One region of the Kitasatospora sp. NPDC057595 genome, then DNA from elsewhere that is predicted to be linked to it. Evidence: riboswitches for the same ligand, from Rfam matches in the RefSeq annotation. Region 1 holds a riboswitch; the other holds the start of a gene.
The links. A riboswitch is a leader RNA that binds a small molecule or an ion and turns the genes downstream of it on or off. The one in region 1 is predicted to bind cyclic di-AMP.

Region 1 (7,318 bases):
GTCCCGCTGCTCGGCCCGATGATCTACAACCGCTACGACGTGATCGTCACCGCGATCGCGGTGGCCGGTCTGCTGGCGCTGGTCCGCCGCCCGGCGATCGGCGGCCTGCTGCTGGGTCTCGGCGGCATCGTCAAGATCTGGCCGCTGCTCGGCCTCATCGGCACCCCGTCCGGGCGGCGCACCCGCCGCTCCTGGACGGCCGCGGCCGCCGCGACCGCCGCGATCGGCTTCCTGCTGGCGGCCGGGATGAACGGCGCGTTCGAGTTCCTGACGTTCCAGAAGGACCGCGGCATCGAGGTGGAGTCGGTCGGCGCGCTGCCGATCCACTTCGCCCGCATCGCCGGCGCCTGGGACGGCAAGGTGATGATGAACTACGGCTCGGTGGAGATGCTCGGGCCGTGGGTCGAGGTGGTCAGCAAGGTGATGCTGGCCGGCACCGTGCTCGGCTTCGGCTGGCTGCTGCTGTGGCGCTTCACCGCCCGCCGGCGCAACGCGGCCACCATGTACGACGCGGCGCTCGCCGCGCTGCTGATCTTCACCGTGACCAGCCGGGTGATCAGCCCGCAGTACCTGGTCTGGCTGGTCGGCGCGGCGGCGGTCTGCCTGACCGTGCGCGGCACCAGCCAGCGGCCGGTGGCGCTGCTGATCCTGGCGGCGACCCCGCTGACCCTGGTGGAGTTCCCGCTGGTCTTCGGCGACGTGGTCGCCAGCCGGCCGGGCGCGATCGCCGTGCTGACCGCGCGCAACCTGCTGCTGCTGGCCGCCACCGGGCTGTCCTGCGTGCGGCTGTGGCGCTCCACCCGGCGCGGCGAGCCGCTCCCGGAGACCGTGGTGATGACCCGCCCGGAGCCGGTGCCGGCGGCCGCGTTCTCGGTCCGCCCGGGCATCGCGTACGAGCAGGACCTGCTGGACGGCATCGACCGGCCGGCCGCCGCGCCCCGCGAGCGGCGCCAGGGCGCCCGGCCCTAGCCGGGCTCACCAGGCCGCGAGTGCCCGGAGCTCGGCCTGCCAGAGGCCGGTGAACTCGGCCAGGCCGAGGCCGAGCCGGTCCCGGAGCAGCCCGTCCAGCCAGGCCCGCCGGTCCGCGCCCGGGCCCGCCGCGCCGACCGCCCGGTAGAGCTCCACCAGCCGCCGCGGCCCGTACCGACGGGCGATCAGGTCGCAGGCCAGCCAGGCCTGCTCGTAGACCTGCGCGAGGCCCTCGCCACCGGCCGTGAAGGCGGCGTCCTCGGGCAGCGCGGCGGGCAGCCGCCCGGCGGCGACGTCCCGGGCCAGCTCCGGGGCGAGCTGCCGGGCCGGGCGGCCCGCGTCGTGGTAGCCGGTCCAGTCGGCGACGCCCTCGGAGAGCCAGAGCGGCGTCCAGGCGCTGGTGTCGGCCCGGGTCGCCACGTGCACCGCCTCGTGGGTGACCACCACCTGGCGGCCGAAGTCGCTCAGGTTCGGGTAGCCGTCCGGATTGACCAGGACCCGGTCGGCCGGGGCGTTCAGCGGCGCGCCGGGCGCGGCCACGGTGACCGCGGCCATGCCCGACCAGCCGGACCGCTCCTCCGCCAGCAGCCGGGTGAACTGCTCACCGGTGGCGGGCAGTTCCAGCAGCAGCCGGCCGGCCCAGGCGGTGCCCCAGAGGGCCTCCACGGCGGTCACCGCGCGGTCGCCGACGGCGGCGAGCCCGGCGAGGGCGGGCGCGCCCGAGGCGTCCGAAGCGTCCGCCCCGAGCACGCCGAGCACCAGACAGCGGGCGCCGGCCCCGGCCCGCACGGCGCCGAGGTCCCACAGCGGCGGCGGCCCGCCCGCGCCCTCCTCGCGTTCGACCCGCCAGCCGGCGGCGGACCGGGCCAGGACCAGCCGGCGCGGGTGGACCACCGGAAGACGGTCGTACCCGGTCACCTCGACGGTCAGCTCGGCGGTGGCGGTGCACCGGCCGGCCGGGTCCACCGGGCCGAGCAGCAGGTTCCGGTACCCCGCCCGCAGCGGCAGCTCCGGCGGTCCCGCGGTCAGCGCCCGGGCCCGCCCGTCGAGCAGCGCCAGGACGTCGGCGTGCGCGTCCGAGGCCGCGGCGGCGGGCCGCGCCGGACCGGCCCCGGGCAGCGAGAGCTGGGCCAGCCCGCCGGCCGCGAGCAGCAGGGCGGTGCGCCGCGACGGCAGGCGGCCGACGGCGGGATCCGGGCGGCTCAGAGCCGGATCACCCCCGCGACCGGCATCGTGCTGACGCTCTCGTAGCGGACCCTGGCGCCCGGGTAGGGGGCGTGCACGATCACCCCGCCGCCGGCGTACATCCCGACGTGGTGCATGTCCCGGTAGAAGATCACCAGGTCTCCCGGCCGCGCTTCGGAGAGGCTGACCCGCTGCCCGGCGTACGCCTGGGCCTGCGAGGTGCGCGGCAGGGTCACTCCGGCCTGCCGCCAGCTCCAGTACATCAGACCGGAGCAGTCGAACGCCTTGGGCCCGGTGGATCCGTAGACGTAGGGCGAACCGATCATCCGCACCGCGGCGGCCAGCGCGGCGGCGCCGCGTTCGGAGGCGGGCGGGGTGCTGCCGAGGTCCAGCCGGTCGGTGCCGCGGGTGACGCGCTGCTCGGCGTCCCGGGCGTCCTGGGCGGCGAGCCGGGCGCGCTCGGCGGTGCCGAGGCTGTTGAGCAGCCGCTGCGCCGTGGCGAGCCGCTGCTGGATCTGCTGCTTGCTCTCGGCCAGCGCCTTGCGGGTCTGCTCCAGCTCGGCGAGCTTGGCGGTGGCCTCGGCCCGGCGCTGGTCGAGCACCCGCTGACGGCCCACCACCTCGTGCAGGGTCTCGTTCTGCCGCTCGGCGGCCTGGTCGAGGGTGCGGGCCCGGGAGAGGTAGCCCTCCGGGTCGGTGGAGAGCATCAGCTGGACGGTCCGGGTCATCCCGCCGCCGCGGTACTCGGCGCCCGCCACGGTGGCGAGGTCGCCGCGCAGCCGGTTGAGCTCGTCCTGGGCGACGGCGATCTGCTGCTGCAGCGTCCCGGTCTCGTTCTGGAGCTTCTGCTGGGCCTCCTGGGCGGCGTTGAACCGCTCCGAGGCCTGCTCGGCCTCGTCGTAGAGCTGCTCCACCTGGGCCTTGACGTCCTTGCGGTCGGCCGGGCCGTCCGGCGAGCCGGGCGCGGCCTGGGCACAGCCGGCGGTCGCCACGCCGAGCGCGGTGGTGGCCGCCGCGGTGAACACCAGCGCCCGGGCGAGCGCGTGCGCACCTGACAGCGGGGAACGGCGGTGCACGGCCATGCGACGTCGGCTCCGATCCTGGGCCCGGCCCGCCGCCGCGCCGGGACGGGCGGCGGTCGAAGCGGGCGTCCGGTGGCAGACGTTAGCGAGTCCGGGCAACCGATTCCAAACCCCTCCGAACCCGAATATTCGGACACTTATCGGACGTCAGATCGGTTCGCGGACCGAGCGCCCCGTCGGGCCGGGGAACGCCGCGGGCCCGGTCCCCCGCATGGGGGACCGGGCCCGACGGAGCCTGCCGACCGTGGGTCAGAGGCGCACGATGGTGTTGACCGGCATGTTGGAGGCCGACTCGTAGCGGACCGACGCGCCCGGCTTCGGGGCGTGGATGACCTGGCCGCCGCCCACGTAGATGCCCACGTGGTGGCGGTCGCCGTAGAAGATCACCAGGTCGCCGGGCTGGGCCTTGGAGATGTCCGACCCGATCTGGGTACCGGCGGTGGCCTGCGCCTGCGAGGTGCGCGGCAGCGACACGCCCGCCTGGGCGTACGCCCAGCCGGTGAGGCCCGAGCAGTCGAAGGAGTTGGGGCCGGTGGCGCCGTAGACGTACGGCGAGCCGAGCTTGCTCTCGGCGGCGGCGATCGCGGCGGCGGCGCGCGAGCCGTTGGCGGCGGGCGCGGCCGGCTTGGTGGCCTCGGCGGCCGGGGCCGACGCGGTCGAGGAGCTCGACGAGCCGGAGGAGCTCGACGAGCCCGAGGACGGCGCGCTCAGGTTGCTGCGGTTGTTGTCCCGGGAGGCGCGCTCGGCGTCGGCCTTCTCCTTGGCGGCCTTGGCGGCCTCGGCCTTGGCGGCGTCCGCCTTCGCCTTGGCCTCGGCGGCGGCCTTCTCCTCGGCCGCGCGGATGGCCTGACGCTCCTGCTCGGTGAGCGTGTTGAGCAGGTCCTGGGCCTTCTGCAGCTTGCCCTGGACCTCCTCCTTGGAGGACTTCAGCTGCTGGGTGGTGGCCTCCAGCTCGCCGAGCTTGGCCTGGGTCTCGGTGCGGTCCTGGTCGAGCCTGCGCTGCTGCTCCTGGAGCTCCTTCAGCGCGCCGGACTGGGTGGAGCCGGCCTGGTTCAGGGCGTCGGCCTGGCTGAGGAAGTTGTCCGGGCTGGCGGAGAGCATCAGCTGGACGGTCTGCGAGATGCCGCCCGTGCGGTACTGCTCGCCGGCGATCTCGGAGAGACCACCCTGCGCCTCGATCACCGAGGCCTGCTGACGGGCCACCTTGTCCTGCAGCTCGGCGACCTGCTTCTGCAGCTCCTGCTGCTTGGCCTGGGCGCCGTTGTACTTCTCGGTGGCGACCTCGGCCTGCTCGTTGAGCTGGTCGACCTGCTCCTTGACCTGATCCTTGGTCGGCGTCGGGTCGGCGTGGGCGCCGGACTGCGCGGAGAGGGCGACGGCAGCGGCGGCCACCCCGGTCAGGATCGAGACACGGGCGCGGCCGGCGGGCTTGGGACGACGATGGGACGCCACGAAGGCGGACTCCTTCTTCCTCATCCGCCTACCGGGTGAGCTGACGGGTTCGGGCGGAAGCGTGCCCTACGACGCCTCACCCGCCGCTCGCGCGGCCGGCCTGGCGCCGATTCACCCCGGAGGAACGTGGTTCCCCGGCTCCGCTCCACAGCGGGCCCCCGACTACTGGGTCCTCACTCGAACGGGCGACCCGAAGGCCCCGTCCCACTGCTTCGCGAACTCGGCGGCGAACCCCGCCGCCACCCAGGCTGGGTGATCGACTGTGCGTGGTTCGAGTCACGACCCTAGTAACAGATCCGTGATCCGTTCAAATCCTTGTCAGAAAAAAGCCGGAAGAATGCCCAAGTTCTTTTGTGAATATGACCGACCGTGACCAACCATCCACGTCCGGCTGATCATTTTCCGTCAGACGGTCGAACGGGCGGGCGAAACGCCAACGCCACCCCCGTGCGGAGGTGGCGCTGATCACAGGAGCCCTCGGCGGGCCGCCCGGGCGTGTCGTGCCGGTCCGTCAGACCCGGCGGATCGTGTTGATCGGCATGGCGTCGGCCTTCATCACCTTCACCACGTCACCGGTGTGCGGCGCGTGCACCACCATGCCGTTGCCGATGTACATGCCGACGTGGCTGCGGTCGCTGCGGTAGATGATCAGGTCGCCCGGCTGGGCCTCGGCCAGCGACGGCACCCGGGTGCCGTAGTTGCCCTGGGCCTGCGAGGTGCGCGGCAGCGAGACGCCGGCCTTCCCGTACGCCCAGACCATCAGACCGGAGCAGTCGAAGGTGCTCGGGCCGGTGGCGCCCCAGACGTACGGCGAGCCCTGCTTGCCCATCGCGTTGGAGACCGCGGCGCCGGCCATGCCGCTGGCCTGCGGCAGGCTGCCCAGGTCGGTGCGCTCGTTGCCGCGCGAGGCGCGGTCGGCCTGCTGCTGCGCCGCCTTCAGCGCGGCGCGGTCGGCGGCGCTCAGCGAGTTCAGCAGGTCCTGGGCTTCCTTGAGCTTCTTGTTGACCTCGGCCTTGGACTGGTTCAGGTCCTTGGTGGTGGTGTCCAGCGAGGCCAGTACGGCGGCCGCCTCGGTCTTCTGCTGGTCGAGCCGGCGCTGCTGGTCCTGCAGGCCCTTGAGCGCCTCGGCCTGGCTGGAGCTGGCCTGCTGCACGCTGGAGGCCTTGTCCAGGTAGCCGGACGGGTCCGAGGAGAGCATCAGCTGGACGGACGGGTCGATGCCGCCGGTGCGGTACTGCTCGCCCGCCACCTCGGACAGCCCGGCCTGGAGCTGGGTCATCTGCTCCTGGCCGCGGGCCACCTGGTCCTGCAGCTGGTCGGCCTGCTTGCGCAGCTGGTCGGCGCGCTCCTTGGCGCCGTTGTACCGCTCGGTGGCCTGCTCGGCCTCCTCCTGCAGCTGGTCGATCTGCGCCTTGACGTCGTCCTTCTTGGGCGACGGGCTGGGCGCGGCGTGGGCGGCGACCTGGGCGGAGAGAGCGACCGCGGTCGCAGCGGCAGCGGTGAGCACGGAGACCCGCGCGCGGCTCGGCTGCTTGGGACGGCGGTGGGAGGCCAAAGGGACCGGCTCCTTCTTCCAATGGCCTCACCCGAAGGGGTGAGAATCCGGAAAATAGGTTTGACGCCAGACCCTAGTGAAGATCCACGCTTCGCGCCACTCCCCCGATCGCGTGAACCCGCGCCGCCGATCTGACTTCACAGAACTCGCACACCATCGCCATCACGGCGCTGACCAGCCGTCATACCGACCGGCTCGCAGCCGGGAGCGGTTACGGCCTGGCCAACCGGTTCAGCAGCAGCACCGATGCGACGGGGCGCGCGCCGGCCTTCCGCACGCCCTCCGCGACCTCCCGGTCGGTGGAGACCACCACCACCGGGCGCCCCTGCGGCTCCGCCCGGACCAGTCGGCGGATCAGCTCGTCCGCCGTCTCCCCGGTCCGGCTGAACCGCACCCGCACCCCGCGCGGCGGCGCCATGATCACCGGCACGTCCAGGTCCTGGCCGTCGAACACGCAGGTGACCTCCGCCTGGGTGCGCTGCGCCAGCATCGCCAGCCCGCCCAGCAGCCGGATCCGCTGCTGCTCCAGCGGCAGCGTCGGATAGCCCGTCTTGGTCACGTTGTAGCCGTCCACCACCAGATGGACCTGCGGGATCGCCAGCAGCTGGTCCAGCAGCGCCGGATCGTCCTCGGCCAGGCCGCGCCGCGCCACGTCGTGCGGCGAGGCCGAGCCCGGCTCCACCGCCTCCACCAGGTCCGCCGGGCGGATCTGGGACACCGGCAGCGCCAGCTCCCGCTGGAGCCCCTGCGCCGACTGCAGCACGGTGTCCAGCAGCAGCCGCAGCCGCATGTCCTCGACGCTGCGCCCCTCGCGGGCCGACCGGCGCCCCTGCTCCGCGACGTTCTCCAGCTCCGTGACCCGGTGCCGCAGCCGGCGTGCCTCGCTCTCCGCCGTGTTCCGCTCGGCCGCCGCCTGCGCCCTGACCGCCTCCAGCTCGGCGGCCACCTTGCGGGTCTCCGCCTGCGCCCTCCGGGTGTCGCTCTCCAGCGACCGCAGCCGGCGGCGCAGCGAGTCCGCCTCCCGGCGGACGTCCTCCGACTCGGCCCGCTGCCGGTCCAGGTCGGCGCGCGCCGC
Region 2 (7,318 bases), on a different contig from region 1:
CGGACAGGCGGGTCGGACGGTACGGGGCTATAGCTCAGACGGTTAGAGCGCTTCCCTGATAAGGAAGAGGCCACAGGTTCAAGTCCTGTTAGCCCCACACCATCCCGAAGGGCCCGGAGCGATTCCGCTCCGGGCCCTTCGGCGTTCCCCGGCCCCCGGCCGGCGCCGCTCAGGGGCGGGGCCAGCCGCGCAGACCGGCGGTCAGCACGGTGATCATGCGCTCCTGGGTCTCCCCGAGGTCCTCGGCGAGCTGGAAGGCACCGCCGGTCGACAGCGCGGCGAAGCCGTGGGCCAGCGAGCGGAAGGTGCGGGCGGCGTGGATCGCCTCGGAGCCCTCCAGCCCGTACGCGCGCAGCACCGCGACGATCACCCCGACCAGCCGGCCCGCCGCCGCGACCAGGTCGGCGTCCGGCTGCGGCGCCTGCGGCAGGGCGGCGTAGCGGTGCGGGTGCTCGGTGGCGTACGCGTGGTACGACCGCAGGACGGCGGCGACCGCGGCGTCCCCGCTGCGGCCGAGCGCGGCCTCGGCGAGCCGGTCGGCCAGCTCCGCGGTCACCCGGACGGCCACCAGCCGGCGCAGTTCGGCCAGGCCGCCGCTGACGTGCTTGTACAGCGAGGGGGTGGCGACCCCGGCCCGGGCGGCCACGGCGGCCAGGGTGAGGGCCTCGGGGCCCTGCTCGTCGATGAGGGCGATGGCGTGGCCGACGACCTGCTCGGGGGTCAGTCCGACTCGGGGCACAGCGGTTCTCCTAGCGGGGGGCGGGACGGCCGGTGGCGCTCAGGCCAGGTCGGCGAGGAAGGGCAGCAGGGCGTCGGCGGTCGCCCGCGGGTGGTCGGCCATCGGGTAGTGGCCCGCGCCCTCGATCATCACCTTCCGCGCGTTCAGCGCGGCGGCCTGCCGGTCGGCGACCAGCTCCGGCTTCGAGAAGTCGGGGTCCTTCGAGCCCATCACCACCAGCGCCGGGCAGCGCACGGCGGCGGTCCAGCCGGTCGGCGCCGAGTCGCCGCGCACGTAGCCGCGGGTGGCGGTCCGGCGGCCCGGGGTGCGCATCGCGGCGACCAGCCCGGCCACGTACTCCTCGTGGTCGGCCGGCTTGGGGCCCGGGTAGGCGGCCTTGCGGTGGTAGAGGCCCCAGAACGCGGGCGAGCGCACCAGCAGTGCGCCCATCGCGCCGACCACCAGGCGCTGCAGCGCGCCCGGCGGCACGTTCTCGACGAAGGCGTCGATCAGGACGACGCCGGCGACCCGCCCGGGGGCGTCCCCGGCCGCCTTGACGACGCTGGCTCCGGTGTAGGAGTTGCCCGCCAGCACGGCCCGGTCGACGCCCAGGTGGTCCAGCAGGGCGAGGACGTCACCGGCTATCGAGGCGGGGGAGTAGTCGTCCCAGAGGATCGAGGACTCGCCGAAGCCGCGCAGGTCCATGGTGATCACCCGGCGGCCGGCGGCGGCCAGCAGCGGGCGCAGGTGGCGGTAGGCGGCCCGGCTGTCGAGCATCCCGGGGAGCAGGACGACCGGGACGCCCTCGCCGTGCTCGGTGTCGTCGAAGGCGATCCGGCCGCCGGGCAGGTCGAGGTGGTGGGTGACGGGGGCGAGGGTGCCGTTCATGGGGAGCCTCCTGGGGCGGGATCGTCGGCGAGGCGCCGATGGCCATAAAGCTAAGGCTAATAGCCTTAGCCGTCAAGCTATCGGTCGTTCTCCGTGTGACCGGCCCCGCCGGTGGAGACCGGTCAGACGCCTTCCACCTTGAACGGGTCGTGCTCGGTCAGCAGCTTGTCCAGCCGCGCCTGGTCGACCCGGGTCACCAGCTCGGAGGTCTCCTGCCGGTCCCGGACCACCTTGGAGAGGGTGAACGTCGAGGTGATCGTGTAGAGCAGGCCGAGGGCGAGGAACGCCCGGGTCCACGGCTCCACCGGGAGGAAGGCGATCCCGACGCCGAGGGTGGTGCCGGAGAGGGCGAAGGACAGCACGGCCTGGATGTAGTACGCAGGCGTGGTGCGGGACTGCATCGGTGCGCTCATGGCGTCAGGATGGCCGCGCGGAGCCCGGCCGCACATGAGTAGGCGTACTCAAGTGAGGGGCCGTTCGTTGACGTCCTGACACGTTCGGTAGTGTCAGTTGTCATCAAACGTCCCAAATCGCCCACCGGACCGCGTGGTGTCCGGTCCGTATCGGTCGTCACCAACGGATGGCTTGGAATCGGGGGCCTCTCGGATTAACGTTTGATAACGCAGCGCGGTCGCAACGCCGTACCCAGACGGCACCGTGCGCCGTCGCCTAATCCCACCGGCCGGCCTTCGGGCAGGCCAGGGAGCCGGGGAACCACGTTCCTTGGGGTGAATCGGCCGGGCCCAGGCCCAGCCGTAGGAGACCTTCCTGCTCCGAACCCGTCAGCTAACCCGGTAGGCGCGAAGGAAGGAAAGGAGCGCGCCTCCGTGGCGTCGACGCACACCCCGGCACATCCGTCCGGTTCCTCGGCCGGTACCCAGCTGCTCGACCACCCCGGCCCGTTCACCGGGCAGGGCCCGTTCGGCGGCCCCGCCGACGAGACCGCTCCGCCGGCCGCCGAGACCAGCCGGCACCGGATGCCCCGGCAGGGCCGCGGCACCGCTCCGCTGCTCGGCGTCACCGCCGTCGCCGCCACCCTGGGCGCCACCGGCTTCGCCTCCGCCACCCCGGCCGCCGCTCCCGCCGTCGAGACGCCCGACGAACTGCCGGTCGCGCTCTCCGCCGACCCCGGCCTCGCGCTCGCCGCCCGCATCCAGCAGCAGGCCGACAGCCAGCGCACCGCGGCCGAGGAGAGCGCCCGCGTCCAGGCCGCCCAGGAGGCCGAGGCCAAGCGCGCCGCCCAGGTCGCCCAGCAGGAGGAGGCCAGGCGGGCCGCCGAGGAGGCCGAGAAGGCCAAGCTCGCCGCCATCAAGCTGCCGGTGCGGGACTACAACCTCTCGGCCCACTACGGCCAGAGCGCCCGCTACTGGGCCCACCTGCACACCGGCCTGGACTTCGCCGCCGACACCGGCACCCCGGTCTACGCGGTCGGCCAGGGCACCATCACCTCAGCCGGCTGGGCGGGCGCCTACGGCTACCGGATCGTCGAGACCCTGCCCGACGGCACCGAGATCTGGTACTGCCACCTCTCCTCGATCATCAAGGGCTCGGGCAAGGTCGTCCCCGGCCAGCAGATCGGCAAGGTCGGCGCGACCGGCAACGTCACCGGCCCGCACCTGCACGTCGAGGTCCGCCCCGGTGGCGGCGCCCCCGTCGACCCGGAGAGCTGGTTCGAGCAGCGCGGCGTCACCCCCTGACGCCGCCCCGGACACCCTGAGCACCCCGCCCCGCCGGACGTGATCCGGCGGGGCGGGGCGCTGTCGGGGATCGGATCAGCAGGTGACGGGCGCGGTGACGGTCGCGGTCGCCCCGTAGCCCCAGGTGGTGGTCGTGAGGGTGGCCGTGACGGTGGAGCCGCACGGCGCGGTGGCCGCCAGGTAGCCGAAGCCGCGCCCGCCGGGCGGGAGGATGCCGCTCCCGGTGTCGGTGCCGAGCGAGGCGCCGCCGACGACGCCGAGGGTCAGGGTGTACGAGGCGGACTGCGCGGTCCAGTCGGAACGGGTCGGCGAAGTGTAGCCGCCGGCCGTCACGCCGGTGCCGTCGATCGTGACGCAGACCTGGCTCCGGAGTGCACCGACGGGGCCGTCGGCACAGGTGGTGGTCGCGGTGGTCGTGGTGCCCGCCGTCGTGCCGGTGGTCTGCGCGGTGGCCTGGGCGGCACCCGCGAAACCGAGCGAGGACAGCGCGGTACCGGCCGCCAGGACCGCGACGAAACGCTTCATCAGGGTTTCTCTCCTTCGAAAACGGTGGCAGGAGGAGCAGTGGAGCGCGTGTGATATGTCACGCTTCACATGGCGGATGATTCCACCGCACCCGATCCATCACTCCTGACCGGCCCCGAATCCCTTGAGGAGTACCGGAATTGACCGCTCGGTGGCTCGAATCCACGGCCGTGCCCTGCCGCCGCTACTCCGCCTCGGGCCCCTCGTACCCCTCCGGCCCCTCGTGGTCCCCGTGCTCCTCGTATCCCTCGTACTCCTCGTATCCTTCGGGGTCCTCCGCCGGCTCCAGCCCGGCCAGGTAGGCGTCGATCTCCGCCTGCCCCGGCTCCGGCGCCAGCTCCGGGAACTCCTCCACGAGCAGCCGCGGCAGCCCCGGCACCGTCCACCCGCCGGCCAGCTCCAGCGCCACCTCGACCGCGGCCTCCTCGAACGCCCCGAAGTCCCCGGCCAGCTCCTCCGGCATCGGCCGGCCCAGCGCCGTCAGCTCCGCCAGGTTCCGGTAGCTGCGCTGCATCAGCCCCTGCTCCAGCAGCCGTCGCGCGCCGTCGGTGGCCATCCCGACCGCCAGCGCCCGGGCCCCGCCGTCCCAGCCCCCGTCGTCCACCGGGTCCAGCAGCCCGTCCGCCTCCAGCGCCGCGAAGGCCGCCGACCGCTCCTGCGGCGCCAGCTCCCGGAACCCCTCCAGCCAGGCCCGCACCGCCGGCTCGTCGCCGGTGTCCACCCCGTCCGCGCGCAGCAGCAGCGTGTACAGCCGGGGCCAGGTCACCAGGTCCGCCCGGCGCAGCAGCCCGGCCGCCACCTCGCCCTGCCACTCGGCCTCGGCGTGCAGCCGCTCCTGCCGCTTGGCGTTCAGCCGCTTCGCCGCCCGCTGGTGGTCGACCAGCAGCCGCACCGCCGCGCCGTACGCCAGCGGGTCCTGCCCCGGCTCCGGCTGGACGTACAGGTACAGCCGCTCGTACAGCAGGTGCTCCACCGCGGCGGAGGTCAGTTCGGGCCAGCCGTCGTGCATCCTGCCCCCGCCCAGCTCCAGCAGCGCCAGCACCGCCCGCAGCGGGGCCTCGGCGACCGGCCGGTGGCCCGCCGCCTCCGCCCAGGCGAGCAGTTCGGCGGCCTTGGTGCGCGGGGCGAGCCGCAGGTCTTCGTCTTCCATAACCACGAACCGTAACCGCTGGTCGGGGGTAGGGTCGGGAGCCATGGTCCCCGTCCGACTCACCGGTCCCCGGCTGGCCGTCCGCGAGTTCCACCACACCCCGGAGGACGTGGACGCGCTGCACGCGGTGTTCGGCGACCCGGAGGCCACCCGTTACCTCCCCTTCGCGCCGTGGGATCCGGAGACCTGCGCCGACCAGGTCGCCCAGTTCGTGGAGGAGGCGGAGAAGGAGCACCGGGAGGTCTACCGGCTGGCCGTCACCCGGCTCGCCGACGCCGACGACCCGGCCCGCGCCGTCCCGATCGGCAACGCCGCGCTCGGCCTCGTCCCCCACCACGCCGCCCACCTCGGCTACGCCCTGCGCCGTGACGTCTGGGGGCTCGGTTACGCGGGCGAGCTGGTCGGCCTGCTGCGCGGCCTCGCCTTCGGCCCGCTCGGCCTGCACCGGCTGGAGGCCCGGGTGGACGTCGACAACGCCGCCTCGATCCGGGTACTGACCAGGGCGGGCTTCCGGCTGGAGGGCCGGGTCCGGCACGACTACCGCCGCCGGGACGGCTGGCGCGACGCCTACCAGTACGCGCTCCTCGCCGACGACGAGCCGGTGACCGGGGGATAACCCCACCCCCGGTTCGCCGGGGAGCCGGATGTTCCGCCGCCGCGCGCTCTGACAGGCTCGGGGAGTCAGCAGGACAGACCCCACGAGCCCGAACCGAGACCGACCCGAGGGACCGAGAGCCGGCCATGAGCACCCACAGCATGCAGCGCGACGAGTACGACGCGTACGACGGCCGTGACGGCGGCGACCGCCGCACCGTCGCCCGCCGCATCGAGGAGCCGCCGTACGCCTGGCGGGCCCCGTTCACCTCCTACTTCTACCGCGAGATCGGCTACACGCTGACCGGCCTGCCGCTGGCGGTCGTCGGCTTCGCCGTCGCCGTCGCGCTGTTCTCGCTCGGCCTCGGCACCGTCGTCACCGTGCTCGGCCTGCCGGTGCTGGCCGCGCTGACCGCCACCGCCCGCGGCTTCGGCGGGCTGGAGCGGGCCCGGGTGCGCGGCCTGCTCGCGCTGGACGTGCCCGCCCCGGCGCCGGTCCGCGCCGTCCGGCCGGGCGCCTGGGGCGCGATCACCGCCCGCATCGCGGACGCGGCCGGCTGGAAGGCCGTGCTCCACCAGGTGGTGATGCTGCCGTGGGCGATCCTCAGCATGGCGGTGTCGCTGGTCTTCCTCTGCGTCGGCTGGACGCTCGCGCTCTACCCCGTCTACCACTGGGTGTTCCCGCGCTACGTCGACTGGCCCGGCTACCGGCTCTTCGACTTCACCGGCGACGACGGCGTCCGGCACGAGTACTACATCGAGTCGCCGCTGCAGATCGCCGGAGTCTGCCTGGTCGGCATGCTGTTCGTCTTCCTGACCCCGCAGCTGGTGCGCGGCCTGACCAACGTCAACCGCTTCGCCGCCCGCGGCCTGCTCGGCCGCTGACCCACCCGCCCCCGGCCCCGCACCCGACGCCCGCCCCCGGCCCCGCACCCGACGCCCGCCCCCGGCCCCGCACCCGACGCCCGCACCCGACGCCCGCACCCGACGCCCGCGCCCGGCCCCGCGCCCCGCCCGGACGGCTCCGGGTGCGGGCGTCGACGGCCCGTGGTCGGATGGCGGCGATGGCCGACCGGACCGCCCGCGCCCCGGCCGCGGTCCCGTCCGCACCCCTGGTGACCTCCCGCCCGCTGGACGAGTACTGCGGCCTCTTCGGCCTCACCCGCGCCCGGATCGCCGCCCTGCCGGGCCCGCTGCTGGACTGCCCCGGCGGCGCTGCCGCCCTGGTCGCCGAGGCCCGCCCGCTCGGCTGCCGGGTGATCGCCGCCGACCCGGTGTACGCCCGGCCGGCCGACGAGATCACCGCCCGCGCCCTGGCCGCCCGGGCCGCGATGGCCGCCGCGATGGCGGCCCGCCCGGACCTCTACCCGGCCCGCCGGCACCGTCGGCCCGAGCACTACCTGCGCGGCTGGGACCGGGCCCGCCGGCTCTTCGCCGCCGACCGCGCCGCCCACCCCGGCCAGTACGTCGCGGCCGAGCTGCCCCGGCTCCCCTTCGCGGACGGTACCTTCGCCCTCACCCTGAGCGGCTACCTGGTCTTCGCCTACCCCGAGCTGTTCGGACCGGAGCGGCAGCTGGCCGCGCTGCTCGAACTGGTCCGGGTCACCGCCCCCGGCGGCGAGGTCCGGGTCCACCCGCTGTACGACGGCGAGGGGCGCCGCACCGCCGGGCTGGACGCCGCCCGCCATGCGCTCGGCGAGCGCCGGATCGCCAGCGAGATCCGGGTGGTGCCACCCGTCGACCGGG

Region 2: it holds a riboswitch for cyclic di-AMP, as region 1 does, so the genes downstream of both, ACFU9E_RS33455 (M23 family metallopeptidase) here and ACFU9E_RS22475 (NlpC/P60 family protein) in region 1, are expected to answer to the same signal.

What each region holds. Positions count from the first base shown of each region.
Region 1 is NZ_JBHVGL010000015.1:34,504-41,821, forward strand. Features, by position in the region: gene ACFU9E_RS22460 (glycosyltransferase 87 family protein) at 1-969, shown strand, start outside; gene ACFU9E_RS22465 (hypothetical protein) at 976-1,935, opposite strand; gene ACFU9E_RS22470 (NlpC/P60 family protein) at 2,172-3,236, opposite strand; gene ACFU9E_RS22475 (NlpC/P60 family protein) at 3,486-4,688, opposite strand; cyclic di-AMP (ydaO/yuaA leader) riboswitch at 4,699-4,855, opposite strand; gene ACFU9E_RS22480 (NlpC/P60 family protein) at 5,200-6,243, opposite strand; gene ACFU9E_RS22485 (NYN domain-containing protein) at 6,455-7,318, opposite strand, start outside.
Region 2 is NZ_JBHVGL010000035.1:20,614-27,931, reverse strand. Features, by position in the region: tRNA gene ACFU9E_RS33475 (tRNA-Ile) at 24-97, shown strand; gene ACFU9E_RS33470 (TetR/AcrR family transcriptional regulator) at 170-739, opposite strand; gene ACFU9E_RS33465 (alpha/beta fold hydrolase) at 779-1,606, opposite strand; gene ACFU9E_RS33460 (YiaA/YiaB family inner membrane protein) at 1,729-2,019, opposite strand; cyclic di-AMP (ydaO/yuaA leader) riboswitch at 2,263-2,421, shown strand; gene ACFU9E_RS33455 (M23 family metallopeptidase) at 2,434-3,303, shown strand; gene ACFU9E_RS33450 (hypothetical protein) at 3,379-3,828, opposite strand; gene ACFU9E_RS33445 (hypothetical protein) at 4,013-4,978, opposite strand; gene ACFU9E_RS33440 (GNAT family N-acetyltransferase) at 5,022-5,594, shown strand; gene ACFU9E_RS33435 (sensor domain-containing protein) at 5,720-6,457, shown strand; gene ACFU9E_RS33430 (hypothetical protein) at 6,637-7,318, shown strand, end outside.